DNA from 3 places in the Streptosporangium sp. NPDC001559 genome. Region 3 is predicted to be linked to each of the others. Evidence: riboswitches for the same ligand, from Rfam matches in the RefSeq annotation. Region 3 holds a riboswitch; each other region holds the start of a gene.

Region 1 (5,940 bases), on a different contig from region 3:
CGCCTTCTCCCTGGCCTGGCCCCCTGCCGTCATGTAGGCGGCGACCTCGGGGCAGAAGAGTCCCGCGACGTCGGCCGCGTTGGCCTGCAGGCGGTCCAGCAGCCAGCCCGTCACCGCGTGCAGCGCGCCGGTCAGCCCCTCCCCCACCGTGGCGAACTGCTTCGCCCAGGCGACGAAGACCTCCTGGGAGGGGGCGTCCATGGCGCGGACCGCGCGCACGGACGGCTCCTGGGGTCGCTCACCCAGCAGGTGCGCGTAGTAGGCGATGTCGGTGACGTAGCGCTCCTGGGCGTACGGCACGCCGCCCGTCAGCCCCTTGTGCAGGTAGCGGTCCCATTTCTCACGTACGGCCCCGGCCGCGCCCTCGGCCGAGTTACCCGCGTCGCGGTAGTAGTGGTACTTGCCTATCCCATGCACGCCGACGATCTTGTCCACGCGCCCCCGCCTCTCGTACGGATCTCCACGGTGCGGCCCCCTGGGTTTCCCCGGAGTCACTGTGGCGGAAGGCGCACCGCCCGACAAGACCGGATCACCCGGCCCTTCCCATCCGGACAGGGGGATAAATCGCTTGATCAGGGAGTTCGTGCCATGGATATCCTGGGATCACAGCCCATGAGATTCCGAAGGAGCAGTCCTCCCATGTCCGATCCGCTTGAGATCAGCGGCTCGCTCTCCATCCCCGAGGCCGAGCTCCGCTGGCGATTCTCCCGCTCCTCGGGGCCGGGCGGGCAGGGGGTCAACACCACCGACAGCCGGGTCGAGCTGAGCTTCGACCTGGCCGCGACCGAGGCTCTGCCGCCGCCGCTCAGGGAGCGCGCGCTCGACCGTCTCGGTCCCCGGCTGGTCGACGGCGTCATCACCGTCGTCGCCTCGGAGTTCCGTTCCCAGCTGCGCAACCGCGAGGCGGCGCGGGACCGGTTGGCCCGGCTGCTGCGGGAGGCCGTGGCCCCGCCGCCGAAGCGGCGCCGTCCGACCAAGCCGAGCAGGGGCTCCGTCGAGCGGCGGATCACCGCCAAGAAGCACCGCTCCGACCTCAAACGGCTACGCCGGGGCGACTTCTGAGCGCCTGAACGGGCGATGGCAGAATGGGCCGATGCCCCTCGTCCCCAGCGTCCGCGCGGTGATCCTCGACGGCGACCGGCTCGTGCTGTTCCGGCGCACGGTTCCCGGACAGGACCTCTACTGGTCGATCCCCGGCGGCCACGTCGAACCGCAGGACGCCTCCCTTGAGCACACCCTCCACCGCGAGGTGCTTGAGGAGCTGGGCGCGGTCGTCTCCGACGTCACCCCGCTGACCACCCTTGAGTGCGTGCGCGACGACGGCGTCAAGATCCAGCACGTGTACGGCTGCCGCCTGGTCTCGATGGACCTCGCCCTGCGCTGCGGCCCCGAGTTCTCCGACCCCGCCAGGGGCGTCTACGAGGTCGTACGGCTGCCGCTCGACCCCGCGGAGATCAGGGCCGTCAACATCGTCCCGCCGGAGCTCGGCGCCTATCTCGCCGCCGAGATCGCCTACCTCGCCGCCGAGATCAAAGCCCGCTGAGAGCGTGGCGATCGCTCCACCGGCCTTCGCCTGCCCGCTCCTCCCGCGCCGGGGCGGCGTCCGAAACGTCAGCCGCGTGTGTGGGCCCGGCTCAGCGGGGCCGAGGGGTCGGCCGCCAGGTGCCGTGAGGAGGGCGGGGCTCCCGCGGCGACCAGGAGGTCCCCGACGGCGGCGATCATCGCGCCGTTGTCTGTGCACAACCCCGGGGGCGGGATCCGCAGCGTGAGGCCCGCCGCGTGGCAGCGCTCCGCGGCGAGTTCGCGCAGCCTCCGGTTCGCGGCGACCCCGCCGACGATCACGAGGGTGTCCACTCCGGCGTCCAGGCAGGCCTCGACGGCCTTGCGGGTCAGCACGTCGGCCACCGCCTCCTGGAAGGAGGCCGCGACGTCGGGCACGGCGAGGGAGTCGCCCGCCCGCGCCACATGCCTGGCGACGGCGCTCTTGAGCCCGGAGAAGGAGAAGTCGTGGCCGTCGCCGAGCATCGCCCGGGGGAAGGCGACCGCCCCGGGGTCGCCGTCGCGGGCGGCCTCGGCGACGGCGGGGCCGCCGGGGTAGGCGAGCCCGAGGAGCCTGGCGACCTTGTCGAACGCCTCGCCCGCGGCGTCGTCACGGGTGTCGCCGAGGTGGACGACCGGGTCGCGGGCCAGGTCGCCGAGCAGGAGCAGCGAGGTGTGCCCGCCGGAGACGATCAGCGCGACCGAGCGCGGCGGCAGCGGGCCGTGTTCCAGGGTGTCGGCGGCCACGTGCCCGGCCAGGTGGTGCACGCCGTACAGGGGGAGGTCCCAGGCCAGCGCGTAGGCCTTGGCGGCGGCGATCCCGGTCTGCAGCGCGGTGGCCAGGCCGGGCCCCGAGGTGACCGCGACCGCGTCGATCTCGGACGGGCCGACCCCGGCCCGCTCGAAGGCGGCCCGCACGCAGGGGACGAGTGACTCCAGGTGGGCGCGGGCGGCGATCTCCGGCACCACCCCGCCGAAGCGCGCGTGCTCCTCCATCGAGGAGGACAGCGCGGCGCCGAGGAGCCTCCCGCCGGAGACGATGCCGACGCCGGTCTCGTCACACGAGGTCTCGATCCCCAGGACGACCGCCATGCCACCCCCTTATTGCAAATAATTCGCAACTACAAATAATAGGCATCAAGACTCTCCCTGGCGAACGCCGTACGCTCTGGATTTAGTAGGACGTCCGACTACATTGAGGAGCGAACGAGATCATGTGCGTCGTCGTCACCCGCGGGCTCGTGGGGGCCGCCCGATGAACCTCCAGCCGGACGCCGAGGTCGTGACCCTGGTCACCGGACGCCTCGGGCAGATCATCCTCAACCGGCCCCGCGCCCTGAACGCCCTGAACCACGACATGATCCGCCGGATCGGCACCACCCTGCGGGCCTGGGCCTGCGACGACGCCGTCTCCGCCGTGCTCGTCAGGGGGGCGGGCGAGCGTGGCCTGTGCGCCGGAGGCGACATCCGCGCCATCCACGAGGACGTCAGGACCGGGGGCGGGGCCTCGCCGGCGTTCTGGCGGGACGAGTACCGCCTCAACGCCCTCATCGCCCGGTACGGCAAGCCGTACGTGGCCCTGATGGACGGCATCGTCATGGGCGGCGGGGTGGGCGTCTCCGCGCACGGCGGTGTGCGGATCGTCACCGAACGCACCACCCTGGCCATGCCGGAGACCACGATCGGCTTCCTGACCGACGTGGGAGGCACCTACCTGCTGTCGCGGGCACCCGGCGAGCTCGGCACCCACATGGCGCTGACCTCGGCGGCGATCGGGGCGGGCGACGCCGTCGCCTGCGGGCTCGCCGACCACTTCGTCCCCTCTGCGGATCTCGACGCCCTCACCACCGAGCTGGCCTCGGGGGACGTGGCAGGGGTCGTCGCCGCCTTCGCCCGCCCGGTGCCGCCCGGGAAGCTGACCGGCGAACGCGGATGGATCGACGCCTGTTACTCCGCCGGGACGGTCGAGGAGATCGTGGAGCGGCTGCTCGGCGACGGCGCCGAGGAGGCGAAGCGGGCGGCGGAGCTGGTCTCGGCCAGGTCGCCGACCGCGCTGAAGGTCACCCTGCGCGCCCTGCGCCTGGCCCGGGGGCTGGGCTCCCTTGAGGAGGCTCTCGACCAGGAGTACCGCGTCGCCTGCGCGATGCCGTCCGCGCCCGACCTGGTCGAGGGCATCCGCGCCCAGGTGATCGACAAGGACCGCTCCCCCCGCTGGTCCCCCGCCCGTCTCGAAGAGGTGAGCGAGCAGGACGTGGACCGCTTCTTCGCGCCCCTGGGCGAACACGAACTCGGACTCTCCGCGGAACCGGGATGACGGCCGTTCAGGCGGATCGTTCCCGGCTTCCCGTACGGCTTCTCGCGCGGCCGGCGAGCAGGACGCAGTCGCCGCACTTGCCGCCGCCGGGCAGCCGGTAGTACAGGCAGCAGCTGCGCCGGGTGAAGACCGGTCGCCCGGGGACGGGTTCGGCCAGCTCACCGGTGTTCCGCAGCAGCCCCGTCCCCAGCAGTTCCCGGCCGAGCGTGACGGCCCTCGTGGCCAGATCGGGGCGCCGGCCCGCGAGGACGCACACGGCTCCCGCCAGGGCCGAGGCGGCGTTGCCCCACAGCAGGCCCGGCGCGATCCCGACGACCTCCCGTACGGCCAGCGCCAGCGGTTCGAGCAGCCCGGTCACCACGCCGCGGTACATCGGCCCGGCGGCCTCGGCCGGGCCGGGGACACGCCGCCCCGCAGGCCGTACGGCGCGCAGCGGCAGCGGCCCGGCGGGGGCCGGGTACCAGTGCAGCCGGGCGGGGGCCAGGTCGAGGAGCAGGTCGTGGGCGGCCACGGCCCCGACGACCGGCGACCACAGACGGGCCGCGAGCCCCTGGAACTGGATGGAGGCCGCCACCCGTGGCTGGTCGGTGCCCAGGCGCACGGCGACCTCGGCGACGCGCCGTTCCAGCAGGGCGCGGTCGGTGAGCAGGTCGGTGAGCGGCCGCCAGCCCGGCTCCGCCTCGCCCTCGTCGAGTTCGAAGTAGCCGCCGACCGAGGACACCTCGGCCATCGCCGCCGAGACGGCCTCCGGGGCGGCGGGCGCGATCACGGGGGCGGGCCGGACGGGGGGCATGACGAATCACCGATCCTCTCCCGGGGAGGTCCGCCCCGGCCTGGTCTGAGGAGGCGACCACGTGAGTCTCCGGCTCCCGGCCGGAGCTCGTCGTGATCCCTCCGTCCACGACTCGCTCGCCGATCGCGGTACCGATCAGGTGCCGATCACGGTGGCGGGACCGCGCCGGACTCGTACCGGCTTCCTCTGGCCGCCGTCGCCCGCGGCGGCATCATCTCACAGGGGGCGGAGACTTCTCTGTGCTCCGGGTGCCGACCTCCCGCGGACCGGCCCGGCGGGACCCGCCCACCGCGGGGAGGGCAGACTCTTCCCCGTGAAGCGAATCCTCATCATCGGCATCGGCGCGGGCGACCCCGACCATCTCACCCTCCAGGCGGTCAAGGCCATCGGCCGGGCCGACGCCTTCCTGCTGGTGGACAAGGGAGAGGTCAAACACGACCTGGCCGATCTGCGCCGGGACATGATCGAGGCGCACGGGCGGCGGCCGTACCGGGTGGTGGAGGCCCGTGACCCGGAGCGGGACAGGACCACCCCCGCCTACGCCTCGGCCGTCGAGACGTGGCGTTCGCGGCGCGCCGACCTGTACGAGGCGTTCGTCCGCGACGAGCTCGGCGAGGACGAGACCGGGGCGATCCTCGTCTGGGGCGACCCCGGCCTCTACGACAGCACGCTCGCCGGGATCGAGGAGGTCACCGAGCGGGGGACGGTCGTCTTCGACCACGAGGTCGTCCCGGGCATCACCAGCGTCTCCGCGCTGACCGCCAGGCACCGTACCAACCTGAACCGGGTCGGCCGCCCGGTGCACATCACCACCGGCCGCCGCCTGGCGCAGGAGGGGCCGACGGCCGACGACGTCCTCGTCATGCTCGACGCGCACTGCGCCTTCGCCGACCTGGGGGACCGGGCGGAGGAGTTCCACATCTACTGGGGCGCCTACCTGGGCACCCCGGACGAGATCCTGGTCTCCGGGCCGGTGACCGAGGTGACCGGGCGCATCCGTGACCTGCGCGCGCAGGCCCGCGAACGCAAGGGCTGGATCATGGACACCTACCTGCTCAGGCGCCTGCCCCCGGCGTGAGACTCAGCTCCCGGCCGCCCGCCCCGTACCCGTACGGCCCGCGCGCCACTCGTGGGCCGGCAGCCAGACGAGTTGACGCGTTCAGCCCCCTTCAGGATGGTCTCGACCTGGTCGAGCACGTCGATCGAGGTGCCGTACCGGTCGGCGGTGGCGTAGGTGACCGGCAGCACCTTGCCGTTCTTGGCGGCCTCGACCTGGGAGGGCGGCAGTTCCATC
Region 2 (5,940 bases), on a different contig from region 3:
ACCGAGGACAGGGACGAGGTCGCCGCGTACTGCGCGGCCAACCACATCGCCCACGAGTGGCTGGACGGTGACCGGCTGCGCACGACGCAGCGCCGCTCGGCGACCATCCGCCACCCGGGGACCGGGGAGGAGGTGTGGTTCAACCACACGGTCTTCTGGAACGAGTGGGCGCTCGACCCGGAGGTGCGTGAGGTGTTCCTTGAGGACCTCGGGCACGACAACCTGCCCTTCAACACGGCCTACGGCGACGGCGAGCCGATCTCCAGGCAGGACGTGGAGACGATCGACGAGGCCTACCGGCGGGCGACGGTCAGGGAGACGTGGCGGCCGGGTGACGTCCTGATCGTGGACAACATCCTGTCGGCGCACGCCCGTGAGGCGTTCCGGGGCGGCCGCAGGATCGTGGTCGCGATGGGTGACCCGGTCGCCCTTGACGACTGCGCGCCGACGGTCCCGCCGCTGGGCGGTTTCGCGGCTCCGGCGGCCGGACCGGCGAGGAGACGCCGCTGGTTCGGCCGCCGTTCCTGACTCCTCGGGAGGGGACCGGTCAGGCGTCGTCCTCCAGGTCCCCCTCCGACGTGAGGTAGACCTCCCGCAGCTCGCGCAGGACGTCCGGGTCGGGGTGCTCCCACATGCCCCGGCCCGCCGCCTCGAGCAGGCGTTCCGCGATGCCGTGCAACGCCCACGGGTTGGACTCGGACAGGAACGCCTGGTTCTCCGGGTCGAGCACGTAGGTCGCGGCGAGCTTGTCGTACATCCAGTCGGCCACGACCCCGGTGGTGGCGTCGTAGCCGAACAGGTAGTCGACGGTCGCGGCCAGCTCGAAGGCGCCCTTGTAGCCGTGCCTGCGCATGGCGGCCAGCCAGCGCGGGTTGACCACCCGGGCGCGGAAGATCCTGGAGGTCTCCTCGGACAGGGTCCTGGTGCGGACCGCGTCGGGGCGGGTGCTGTCGCCGACGTAGGCGGCGGGGGCCCTGCCGGTGAGCGCCCTGACGGTGGCGATCATGCCGCCGTGGTACTGGAAGTAGTCGTCGGAGTCGGCGATGTCGTGCTCGCGGGTGTCGACGTTCTTGGCCGCGACCGCGATCCGCCGGTAGGCGGCCTCCATGTCCTGCCTGGCCGGGACCCCTTCGACGCCCCTGCCGTAGGCGAAGCCGCCCCACACGGCGTACACCTCGGCCAGGTCGGCGTCGTCGCGCCAGTTGCGGCTGTCGATCAGCGGCAGCAGCCCGGCGCCGTACGCCCCGGGGCGGGAGCCGAAGATGCGCATGGTCGCCCTGCGCTCGTCGCCGTGCTCACGGGTGTCGGCCAGCACGTGCGCCCTGACGTAGTTGTCCTCGTCCGGTTCGTCCAGCCCGGCGGCCAGCCGTACGGCGTCGTCGAGCAGGGCGACCACGTGCGGGAAGGCGTCCCTGAAGAAGCCGCTGATGCGGACGGTCACGTCGATCCTGGGTCTGCCCAGCTCCCCGGCGGGGATCGCCTCAAGGCCGGTGACCCGCCGCGACGCCTCGTCCCACACCGGGCGCACGCCCAGCAGCGCCAGCACCTCGGCCACGTCGTCCCCGGCGGTGCGCATGGCGCTGGTGCCCCACACCGACAGGCCGACCGAGCGCGGCCAGTCGCCGTGCTCGGAGCGGTAGCGCTCAAGGAGCGATTCGGCCATCGCCTGCCCGGTCTCCCAGGCCAGCCTGCTCGGCACGGCCTTCGGATCGACCGAGTAGAAGTTGCGGCCGGTCGGCAGCACGTTGACCAGCCCGCGCAGCGGCGACCCGCTCGGTCCCGCCGGGACGTAACCGCCGTCGAGGGCGTGCAGGATCGCGCCGATCTCGTCCACGGTGCGCGCCAGCCTGGGGACGACCTCCTCCGCCGCGAACCGCAGGACGCGCCCGACCTGCTCCCGGTCGCCGCCCGTCACGGACGCGGCGATCCCGGCCGCGGCGGCCGGGTCCCAGCCGCGCTCCTCCATCGCCTCGACCAGCGACCTGGCCTCGGCCTCGGCCTCGTCGGTGCCCAGGCGCCCGGCGGTGCCGTCCTCACGCAGGCCGAGCGCCTCGCGCAGGCCGGGCAGCGCCATGCCGCCCGCCCACATCTGGCGGGCGCGCAGGATGGCCAGCACCAGGTCGACGCGGACGGCGCCCTGCGGGGCCGCGCCGAGCACGTGCAGGCCGTCGCGGATCTGGACGTCCTTGACCTCGCACAGCCAGCCGTCCACGTGCAGCAGGAAGTCGTCGAACTCGGCGTCGTGCGGGCGGTCCTCGATGCCGAGGTCGTGGTCGAGCCTGGCGGCCTGGATCAGCGTCCAGATCTGCGCCCGGATCGCGGGCAGCTTGGCCGGGTCCATCGCGGCGATGGAGGCGTGCTCGTCGAGGAGCTGCTCAAGCCTGGCCATGTCGCCGTAGGTGTCGGCGCGGGCCATCGGCGGGACGAGGTGGTCGACCAGCGTGGCGTGGGCGCGGCGCTTGGCCTGGGTGCCCTCGCCGGGGTCGTTGACCAGGAACGGGTAGATCAGCGGCAGGTCCCCGAGGGCGGCGTCGGGGCCGCAGGAGGCCGACAGGCCCGCCGACTTGCCGGGCAGCCACTCCAGGTTGCCGTGCTTGCCGACGTGCACCACGGCGTGCGCGCCGAAGCCGTCGGACAGCCAGCGGTAGGCGGCCAGGTAGTGGTGGCTGGGTGGCAGGTCGGGGTCGTGGTAGATGGCGATGGGGTTCTCGCCGAACCCCCGGGGCGGCTGCACCATGACGACGACGTTGCCCGAGCGCAGCGCGGCCAGCACGATCTCACCGTCCGGGTCGGCGGAGGTGTCGACGAACAGTTCGCCGGGCGGGGGTCCCCAGTGCTCCTCGACCGAGGTCCGCAGGTCCTCGGGCAGCGTGGCGAACCACGCGGCGTACCGGGAGGCCTTGATCCGCACCGGGTTGCCCGCGAGCCGTTCCTCGGTGAGCCAGTCGGGGTCCTGGCCTCCGGCTGCGATGAGGGCGTGGATCAGCGCGTCGCCGTCCTGCCCGGTGACGCCGGGCAGTTCGTCCTCGGCGCCGATGTCGTAGCCGTGCTCGCGCATCGCGGCCAGCAGCCGCACCAGGCTCGCCGGGGTGTCGAGGCCGACGGCGTTGCCGATCCTGGAGTGCTTGGTCGGGTAGGCCGACAGCATCAGCACGATCCGCCGCTCGGCGGGCGGGACATGCCGCAGGACGGCGTGCCGTACGGCGATGCCCGCCACGCGGGAGGCCCGCTCGGGGTCGGCGACGTAGACGGTCAGACCGTCCCCGTCGATCTCCTTGAAGGAGAACGGCACCGTGATGATCCGCCCGTCGAACTCGGGGATCGCCACCTGGGTCGCCGCGTCGAGCGGGGAAAGGCCGTCGTCGTTGGCCTCCCAGGCGGCCCTTCCACCGGTCAGGCACAGGCCCTGCAGGATCGGCACGTCGAGTTCGGCGAGCGCGCCGACGTCCCAGGCCTCGTCGTCGCCGCCCGCGGACGCGGTGGCCGGACGGGTGCCGCCCGCGGCCAGCACGGTCACCACCAGCGCGTCGACCGTGCCCAGGGTGTCGAGCAGGCCCTGCTCGGCGCTGCGCAGGGAGGCGCAGTAGACGGGCAGCGCGCGGGCGCCCGCGTCCTCGATCGCGGCGCAGAGCGTCTCGACGAAGGCGGTGTTGCCCGCGACGTGGTGGGCGCGGTAGTAGAGCACGCCGACGACCGGTCCCTCCTCGCGGCGCGCCCGGCGTTCGAGCACGCCCCAGGCGGGCGTCGGGGCGGGCGGGGCGAAGCCGTGGCCGGTCAGCAGCAGCGTGTCCGACAGGAAGCGGCCCAGTTCGGCGAGGTTGGCGGCCCCGCCGTGGGCGAGGTAGGCGTGCGCCTCGGCGCAGACCCCGCCGGGCACGGTCGACAACTCCATCAGCTCGGCGTCCGGTGCCTGTTCGCCGCCGAGCACGACGACGGGCAGCGGCCCTGCGAGCAGGGCGTCCAGGCCCTCCTCCCAGGCGCGGCGCCCGCCGAGCAGCCGTACGACGACCAGGTCGGCGCCCTCGACGAGGGGCGGCAGGTCCCTCGCGGTGAGCCTGGCCGGGTTGCCGAGCCGGTAGTCCGCGCCGCTGGCGCGGGCGCTGAGCAGGTCGGTGTCCGAGGTGGAGAGCAGGAGGATCATTCGCCACGCTCCCCGGCGGGGAGCGGCGCGGCCGTGAACGGCGGTGCGGGCTGGCGGCTGGGGAACGGCGAACAGCGCACAGGGCTTTCCTCCCTCGGGGTCCTCGCCCCGGGTCGTCGTCGGCTACGACGGCTGGAGTCTCCTGGCTCCCGGATCGATGCTCCCCCCGGCCTTCCCGCCCGTTGCCGGACCGTGGCTGGATGGGGTTCGCTCCCCGGTTACAGTGGCGGGACCGCGCCGGATTCACACCGGCTTCCTCCCTTTTGCCGTCGCCAACGATGAGACTACGGCAGCGAGGTCCCCGCAAGAAACTGGAGCTACCATCCTCAGCGTGTCAAAAGGTCACTTCTCCGGACGATCTCATCCCGACGCGTGCCCGGGGGCGCTCCAGGTGCATTCCGCGGCCGACGGCGGCCTGGCGCGCGTCAGGGTACCCGGAGGGCGCCTGACGGTCCCGCAGCTGCGCGAGCTGGCCTCGGCCGCCGAGACCTGCGGCAACGGCGTCGTCGAGCTGACCTCCCGGGCCAACGTCCAGGTGCGCGGACTGGGCGCCGGGGACGGCTTCGCGGCCCGCATGGCGCGGGCGGGGCTGCTGCCCTCGGCCACCCACGAACGGGTCCGCAACGTCCTGGCCTCACCGCTGAGCGGCCTCGACGGCCGGGGGCTTCTCGACGTGGGACCGCTGACCCGTGAGCTCGACCTGCGCCTGTGCGGCACGCCCGCGCTCGCCGGGCTGCCGGGGCGGTTCCTGTTCGCGCTCGACGACGGCCGGGGCGACGTGGCCTGGCTCGGGGCGGACGCCGCGATCCTGCCGACCGGCCCCGGCGAGGTGGCGTTGCTGCTGGCCGGGACCGACGGCGGCCTGCGGGTGCCGCCGGGTTCGGCGGTCTCCGCGCTGCTGGCCGCCGCCGAGGCGTTCCTGGCCGAGCCCGGGGTCCGGGAGGGCCGTCTGTGGCGGATCGGCGAGCTGCCCGGCTGCGCCGAACGGATCGCCGCCCGCGTCGCGGCCTCCCTGGAGACGACCTCCGCCCCCGTACGGCGGGCGCCCGTCCCGGCGCCCTCCCACGGGCCCGTCGGGGTCGTCGAACAGCCCGCGGGCCTGAACGCGCTCGGCGTCACGGTGCCGCTGGGGCGGCTGACCTCCGCCCAGGCCGCCCTGCTGGCCGGCCTGGGCGGCGAGGAGGTACGGCTGACGCCGTGGCGTGGCGTCGTCCTGCCCGGCCTGTCCCCGGCCTCTCTCGCCGAGGTCGCCGGGCGGCTCGTCGCCGCCGGGCTGGTCGTCGACCCGGCCTCGCCGTGGACGGGCGTGACGGCCTGCGCGGGGCGGCCCGGCTGCGCGAAGTCACTGGCCGACGTGCGGGCCGACGCCGCCCGCTGGATCACGGCGGAGAGCGACCCGCCCGCTGCCGTCCCCGCCCGCCCCGGTACGCTCCCGGTGCACTGGGCGGGCTGCGAACGACGTTGCGGCCGCCCGCGAGGACGGGCCGTCGACGTGGTCGCGACCACGACCGGCTACCGGGTCCTCCTGGAGGACAGCGGCTTGGGCGGCGGCATGGACGGTGACTCGAACAGTGTCCTGACCTGCGCGGACATCGAGGAGACCACGGCCGCCGTGGCGGCTCTGAGAGGGGAAACGTGACCGACTACGTCCGGGACGGCGCGGAGATCTACCGGCGTTCCTTCGCCACCATCCGCGCCGAGAGCGACCTGGACGGCCTGCCGCCGGACGTCGCCCAGGTGGCGGTCCGCATGATCCACGCCTGCGGGATGGTGGACCTGGTCGCCGACCTCGGCTGGTC
Region 3 (5,940 bases):
GCCGCCTTGTCGTCGTCACGGCCAGCGGCCACATCGTCGACAGCGGCGACGGACCGGCCAGCCGCCTGCTGGTCAAGCCGATGCTGCGGCGCCTCCTGCGTGAGGGGTTCGCCGACTTCGTCCGCACCGACGACGCCGTCCGCGCCAGTGGCCTGGACTGGACCATCATGCGTCCGCCCCGGCTCACCGACGGCAGGCGCAAGCCGTACCGCACCGCCGTCGACGTCAACGTCAGAGGGGGCATCTTCATCTCCCGCGCGGACCTCGCCGACGCCATCCTCGCCACGCTGGCCGCCCCCGAGACCGTCGGCCACACCGTCTCACTGGGCTACTGAGGCACGGATTCCCTCACGGCGCGTCCCCCTCGGTGATCAGCGTCACCTGGGGGACGCCCGTCCTCGGATGCGCGCCGACCTCGGCGTCCACCCGGTAGACGTCCCGCAGCAGTTCAGGCGTCAGCACCTCGCGCGGGGTCCCGAGCGCCACGACCGCGCCGCCGTCCATGACGCACAGGCGGTCACAGAACGCGGCGGCCAGGTTGAGGTCGTGCAGCGCGATCACCGCGGTGATCCCGAGCCCGCGCACCAGACGCAGCGCGTCGAGCTGGTGGCGCAGGTCGAGGTGGTTGGTCGGCTCGTCCAGCACCATCACCTCCGGCCGCTGCGCCAGCGCCCGGGCGATCAGCACCCGCTGCTTCTCCCCGCCGGAGAGCCGGTCGAAGGGCGCGTGGGCCAGATCGGCCACGTCCAGCCGTTCCAGCGCCTCGGCGATGATCGCCCGGTCGGCGGGGGAGTCGCCGTCGAAGGCCCGTTTGTGCGGGGTACGTCCCATGGACACCATGTCGTGGACGCTCAGCCCGAAGTCGCCGCCGCCCTCCTGAAGCACCGCGGCCAGCCGGCGGGCCAGCCATCTGCCCGGCGTCCGCCACACGTCGTGCCCGTCGAGGAGCACCTGCCCGGCGGTGGGGCGCAGCACCCGGTAGAGGGTTCTCAGCAGGGTCGACTTGCCCGCGCCGTTGGGCCCGGCCAGGCCGAGCACCTCACCGGGGGCCACCTCGAACGTCACCGCGCGAACCAGGTCCCTGCCGCCGATCCGCACCGAGACCTCCCGTACGGCCAGAGCGCCCATCAGGTCCTCCTCCGCATCAGCCACAGGAAGAACGGCCCGCCGACCAGCGCCGTGATGATCCCCACCGGGACCTCCTCGGGGGTGATCAGCGTCCTGGCGACCAGGTCGGCCATGATGAGGAACGCCGCCCCGAGCAACGCCGTGGCCGGAAGCGCCCGCCGGTGGTCGGCACCGACGAGCAGCCGCACCACATGGGGCATGATCAGCCCGACGAACCCGATGGTCCCGCTGACCGCGACGACGGTGCCGATCACCATCGCCACCAGCACGAACAGCGCCGTCCTGAAGCGGTGCACGTCCAGCCCCAGGGAGGCGGCGGCCTCCTCCCCGGCCAGCAGCAGGTTCAGCGGGCGCGAGACGCCCAGCAGGACGACGGTGCCCGCCGTCACGGCCGCCGCGGGCACCCACACCGTCGTCCACGTCGTCCCCGCGACGCCGCCGAGCATCCAGCGGACGGCCGACTGGGCTCGGTGCGGGTCGTCGGAGGTCACCACCAGGAAGCTGGCCGTCGCCGACAGCACCTCGGCCGTCGCCACCCCGGCCAGCACCAGCCGCACCGTGGTCATCCGCCCGCCGGACCGGGCCAGGAGATAGACCGTGACCAGCGCCGCCAGCGCCCCCGCGAACGCGGCGACCGGCAGGGAGAACGGCCCGAGGAAGGTCAGGCCGAACACCGTCACGCTCACCGCGCCCACACTGGCGCCGGAGGAGACGCCCAGCAGCATCGGATCGGCCAGCGGGTTGCGCACCAGCGCCTGCAACGCCATCCCGCAGACCGAGAGACCGGCGCCGATGACCCCGCACAGGATCACCCGTGGCAGCCGTACGTCCATGACGACGGTCTCCCTGACCGGCGACCAGACCGGTTCGGCCAGCGCGGGGTTGAGGCGGTGCAGCAGGATGCCCCACACCTGCCCGGCGGGCAGGCTGATCGAACCGGCCGCGACCCCCGCCGTGACCGCCCCGCAGAGCAGCAGCGCGCACAGCGCGAGCGTCAGCGGGTACGGCAGGCCGGGGCGCCGGGTGACGGGCGTGGTCCGGGAGAGCCCGGTCAGGCCGCTCACTCGAACCGGTCGGGGTGGATCTGCCGGGCCAGCGACTCCACCGCGGACGGCGCCCGGACCCCGAGCACGACCGACGACAGCGGCAGCACCGCGAACCGCCTGTGCCTGATCGCCGGAACGTCGGCGAGCGCCGGGTTCGACAGCAGGAACCTCTTCTTGTCCTCGACCTTCTCGTCGCCGTAGTCGTAGACGACGATCCAGTCGGGCGCGCGCTCGGCGACCTGCTCGAACGACACGTCGGCCCATGCCTTGTCCACGTCGGTGAAGACGTTCCGCGCGCCCGCCAGCGTGATGATCTCGTCGCCGACGCCCCTGCCCCCGGCGGTGAAGGCGGTCTTGTCACCGCTGTCGTAGACGAACAACCTGACCGGCTCGACGTCGGCGAGCCTCTCCCTCACCCGCGCCAAAGGCTCGTGCAGACGGGTGATGAGCGCCTCGGCCCGCTCGCGCACGCCGAAGATCGTGGCGACGTTGCGGATCTCCCGGTCCATCAGGTCCATGTCCACGGGGCCGGACGGGCACTGCTCGACGTTGAGGTAGGTGTCGATCCCGGCCTTGCCCAGCGCGTCGCGGCCGCGGCCCTCCTTCTCGTCGAAGGCGCTGGAGAAACCGCCGTAGACGAAGTCGGGCTCCTCGGCCAGCAGCGCCTCGTAGGAGGGGTACCGCCTGGACAGCACCTTCACCCCGTCGTAGGCGGCCCGGTACTCGGGCAGGACCTTGTCGTCGAGATATCCGGTGCCGGCCATCGACCCCTGCAGTCCCAGCGCCAGCATCACCTCGGTCGCGTGCTGGTTGAGCGAGACCGCCCGCCGCGGCGGCCGGTCGTAGGTCGTCCTGACGCCGCAGTCGTCGAGGGTGACCGGGAAGCCCGCGACGGCCCCGGCAGGGCCTTCAGCCGGGGCTCCGGAGGGCGCCGGTTCCCCGGCGGAGGCGCCACAACCGGCCAGGAGCACGGCACAGGACAGGGCGAGCAACAGGGACAGGGGACGTCTGACCGTCACGGACGGTTCCTCTCACGGGATCTGCACCATGGGACGGCCCTGCCGGAAGATCACGGAACCGGCCAGGAGGTCGTCTCCGGGCACACGCCGGCGCGGAGGGCTCGTGCGGTCGTCGCCACGCGAGGTCATCCATCGGCCGACCCGTTCCTCTCCGGGGAGATCCGCCCCAGTTCGTCGAGGAGGCGACCGCGTGAGTCTCCTGGCTCTCGGGTCGATGCTCGCCCCCGTCTTCCCACCCCGCAGGGGGCGGTGACCTCGTGGGGGTCCGCTCGCCGATCACAGTGGCGGGACCGCGCCGGATTCGCACCGGCTTCCTCGTCCGCGCTCGCCTTCGCCGGTCATCATTGCACGAAGCCGTTGATGCGCTGAAGATGGCTTCCGGTTCCGGCGGCGGCTGTACGATGCCTTGTTGCAACAAATTTGCAATTGCAAAGACTGGCAGTATTCGGGAGGGCAAGTGCGGACGGCGGAGGTCAAACGGCGGTTCCTTGAGCACTTCGCGGCGGCGGGGCACACCGTGGCCGCCAGCGCGCCGCTGCCCGCCGACGACCCGACACTGCTGTTCGTCAACGCGGGCATGGTGCCGTTCAAGCCCTACCTCCTCGGGCAGCGGACACCGCCGTCCCCCCGGGCGGCCAGCGTGCAGAAGTGCGTCCGCACCCTCGACATCGACGAGGTCGGCAAGACCACCAGGCACGGCACGTTCTTCCAGATGAGCGGCAACTTCTCCTTCGGCGACTACTTCAAGGAGGAGGCGATCAGGCTCGCCTGGGACCTGACGGTCAAGCCTCGGGCCGAGGGAGGCTACGGCCTCGACCCCGACCGGATCTGGGCCACCGTCTACCTGGACGACGACGAGGCCCACGCCCTGTGGCGGGACGTGATCGGCCTGCCCGAGGTCCGCGTCGTACGGCGCGGCAAGGCCGACAACTTCTGGTCCATGGGAGTCCCCGGGCCGTGCGGGCCCTGCTCCGAGCTCTACTACGACCGTGGCCCGGCCTACGGGCGAGAGGGCGGGCCCGAGGTCGACGAGGACCGTTACCTCGAGTTCTGGAACCTGGTCTTCATGCAGTACGAGCGGGGCGAGGGCGTCGGCAAGGAGGACTACCCGATCCTCGGCGAGCTGCCCTCCCGCAACATCGACACCGGCATGGGCCTGGAACGCATGGCGGCGCTGCTCCAGGGCGTCGACAACCTCTACGAGACCGACGAGACCCGGCCCGTCCTGGACGCCGCGGCGGCGCTGACCGGAACCAGGTACGGCGTGCGCTCCGGGCCGTCCGCGGCCGAGAGCCACCCCGACGACGTCCGGCTCCGGGTCGTCGCCGACCACGTCCGCACCGCGCTCATGCTGATCGGCGACGGCGTCACCCCCTCAAACGAGGGACGCGGCTACGTGCTGCGCCGGATCCTGCGCCGCGCGATCCGCGCCGTCCGGCTGCTCGGTTACGAGGACCCGGTCCTACCCGAACTGCTGCCGGTGGCCCGCGACTGCATGGCGCCCTCCTACCCGGAGCTGGCCGCCGACTTCGACCGGATCTCGGCCTACGCCTACGGCGAGGAGGAGACCTTCCGCTCGACGTTGCGCCAGGGCAGCGCGCTGCTCGACCGGGCCATCACCCGGACCGGGGAACGGCTGCCAGCGGCCACGGCCTTCAAGCTGCACGACACCTACGGCTTCCCGATCGACCTGACCGTCGAGATCGCCGCCGAACACGGCCTCGACGTGGACGTCACCGGGTTCAGGGAGCTGATGGCCGAACAGCGGCGCCGAGCCCGCGAGGACACCCGCGCCAGGAAGACAGGCCACGCCGACACCGGCCTGCACCGAGCGCTTCTCGACGAGCACGGCCCCACCGACTGGCAGGCGTACACGACGCTGACCACCGACTCGACGGTCCTGGCCGTGCTCCGCGACGGGGCGCCCGTGACCACGGCCGTCGCGGGCCAGATCGTCGGCGTCGTCCTCGACCGCACCCCGTTCTACGCCGAGTCCGGCGGCCAGGAGAGCGACGCGGGCACGCTGCACGGCCCGAGCCTGTCCGCCGAGGTGCTGGACGTGCAACGCCCCGTCCCCGGGCTGGTCGTGCACCAGGTGCGCGTCCTGGACGGGGAGCTGGCGCCGGGACAGCCCGTGCGCGCCCAGGTCGACCCCGAGTGGCGCGCGGGCGCCCGCCAGGCCCACTCGGCGACCCACGTCGTGCACGCCGCGCTGCGCGCCACGCTCGGCCCGGCCGCCCTGCAGTCCGGCTCCTACAACCGGCCCGGCCACCTGCGCCTGGACTTCTCCTGGCGCGGCGCCCTGCCCGCCGGGGTCCGGGGGGAGATCGAGGACGCCGCCAACGTCGCGATCCGCGGGGACCTGCCGGTCGAGGTACGCCACATGCCCCTTCGGGAGGCCCGTGAGATCGGGGCGCTGGCGCTGTTCGGCGAGACCTACGACGAGACCGTCCGGGTCGTCGAGATCGGCGGCGCCTGGTCGCGGGAGCTGTGCGGCGGCACCCACGTCGACCGCTCCTCCCAGATCGGCGGCATCGCCGTCACCGCCGAGTCGTCGGTCGGCTCGGGACAGCGCCGCATCGAGGCCGTCACCGGCATCGAGTCCTTCCGCTACCTCGCCCGCGAGCGCGACCTCGTCTCCCGGATCGCCGAGCGGTTCAACGCCCCCCGCGCGGAGGTCGCCGACCGGGTCGCCGCCCTCGCCGAACGCCTCAGGGAGAGCGAACGCGAGACGGCCAGGCTCCGCG

What was found. Region 3 has a riboswitch for cobalamin ahead of ACFYY8_RS23325 (ABC transporter substrate-binding protein). Riboswitches for the same ligand answer to the same signal wherever they lie in the genome.
Region 1: another riboswitch for cobalamin. It lies ahead of ACFYY8_RS05995 ((2Fe-2S)-binding protein); the one in region 3 lies ahead of ACFYY8_RS23325 (ABC transporter substrate-binding protein).
Region 2: another riboswitch for cobalamin. It lies ahead of cobN (cobaltochelatase subunit CobN); the one in region 3 lies ahead of ACFYY8_RS23325 (ABC transporter substrate-binding protein).

Annotation. Positions count from the first base shown of each region.
Region 1 is NZ_JBIAVG010000002.1:439,002-444,941, reverse strand. Features, by position in the region: gene ACFYY8_RS06020 (hypothetical protein) at 1-435, opposite strand, end outside; gene arfB (alternative ribosome rescue aminoacyl-tRNA hydrolase ArfB) at 640-1,062, shown strand; gene ACFYY8_RS06010 (NUDIX domain-containing protein) at 1,094-1,543, shown strand; gene tsaD (tRNA (adenosine(37)-N6)-threonylcarbamoyltransferase complex transferase subunit TsaD) at 1,612-2,631, opposite strand; gene ACFYY8_RS06000 (enoyl-CoA hydratase/isomerase family protein) at 2,795-3,853, shown strand; gene ACFYY8_RS05995 ((2Fe-2S)-binding protein) at 3,861-4,646, opposite strand; cobalamin riboswitch at 4,710-4,834, opposite strand; gene cobF (precorrin-6A synthase (deacetylating)) at 4,960-5,724, shown strand; gene ACFYY8_RS05985 (hypothetical protein) at 5,694-5,940, opposite strand, start outside.
Region 2 is NZ_JBIAVG010000026.1:61,599-67,538, forward strand. Features, by position in the region: gene ACFYY8_RS39065 (TauD/TfdA family dioxygenase) at 1-528, shown strand, start outside; gene cobN (cobaltochelatase subunit CobN) at 548-4,141, opposite strand; cobalamin riboswitch at 4,255-4,453, opposite strand; gene cobG (precorrin-3B synthase) at 4,473-5,780, shown strand; gene ACFYY8_RS39080 (precorrin-8X methylmutase) at 5,777-5,940, shown strand, end outside.
Region 3 is NZ_JBIAVG010000010.1:239,984-245,923, reverse strand. Features, by position in the region: gene ACFYY8_RS23340 (NAD(P)-dependent oxidoreductase) at 1-335, shown strand, start outside; gene ACFYY8_RS23335 (ABC transporter ATP-binding protein) at 349-1,128, opposite strand; gene ACFYY8_RS23330 (FecCD family ABC transporter permease) at 1,128-2,192, opposite strand; gene ACFYY8_RS23325 (ABC transporter substrate-binding protein) at 2,189-3,193, opposite strand; cobalamin riboswitch at 3,386-3,512, opposite strand; gene alaS (alanine--tRNA ligase) at 3,651-5,940, shown strand, end outside.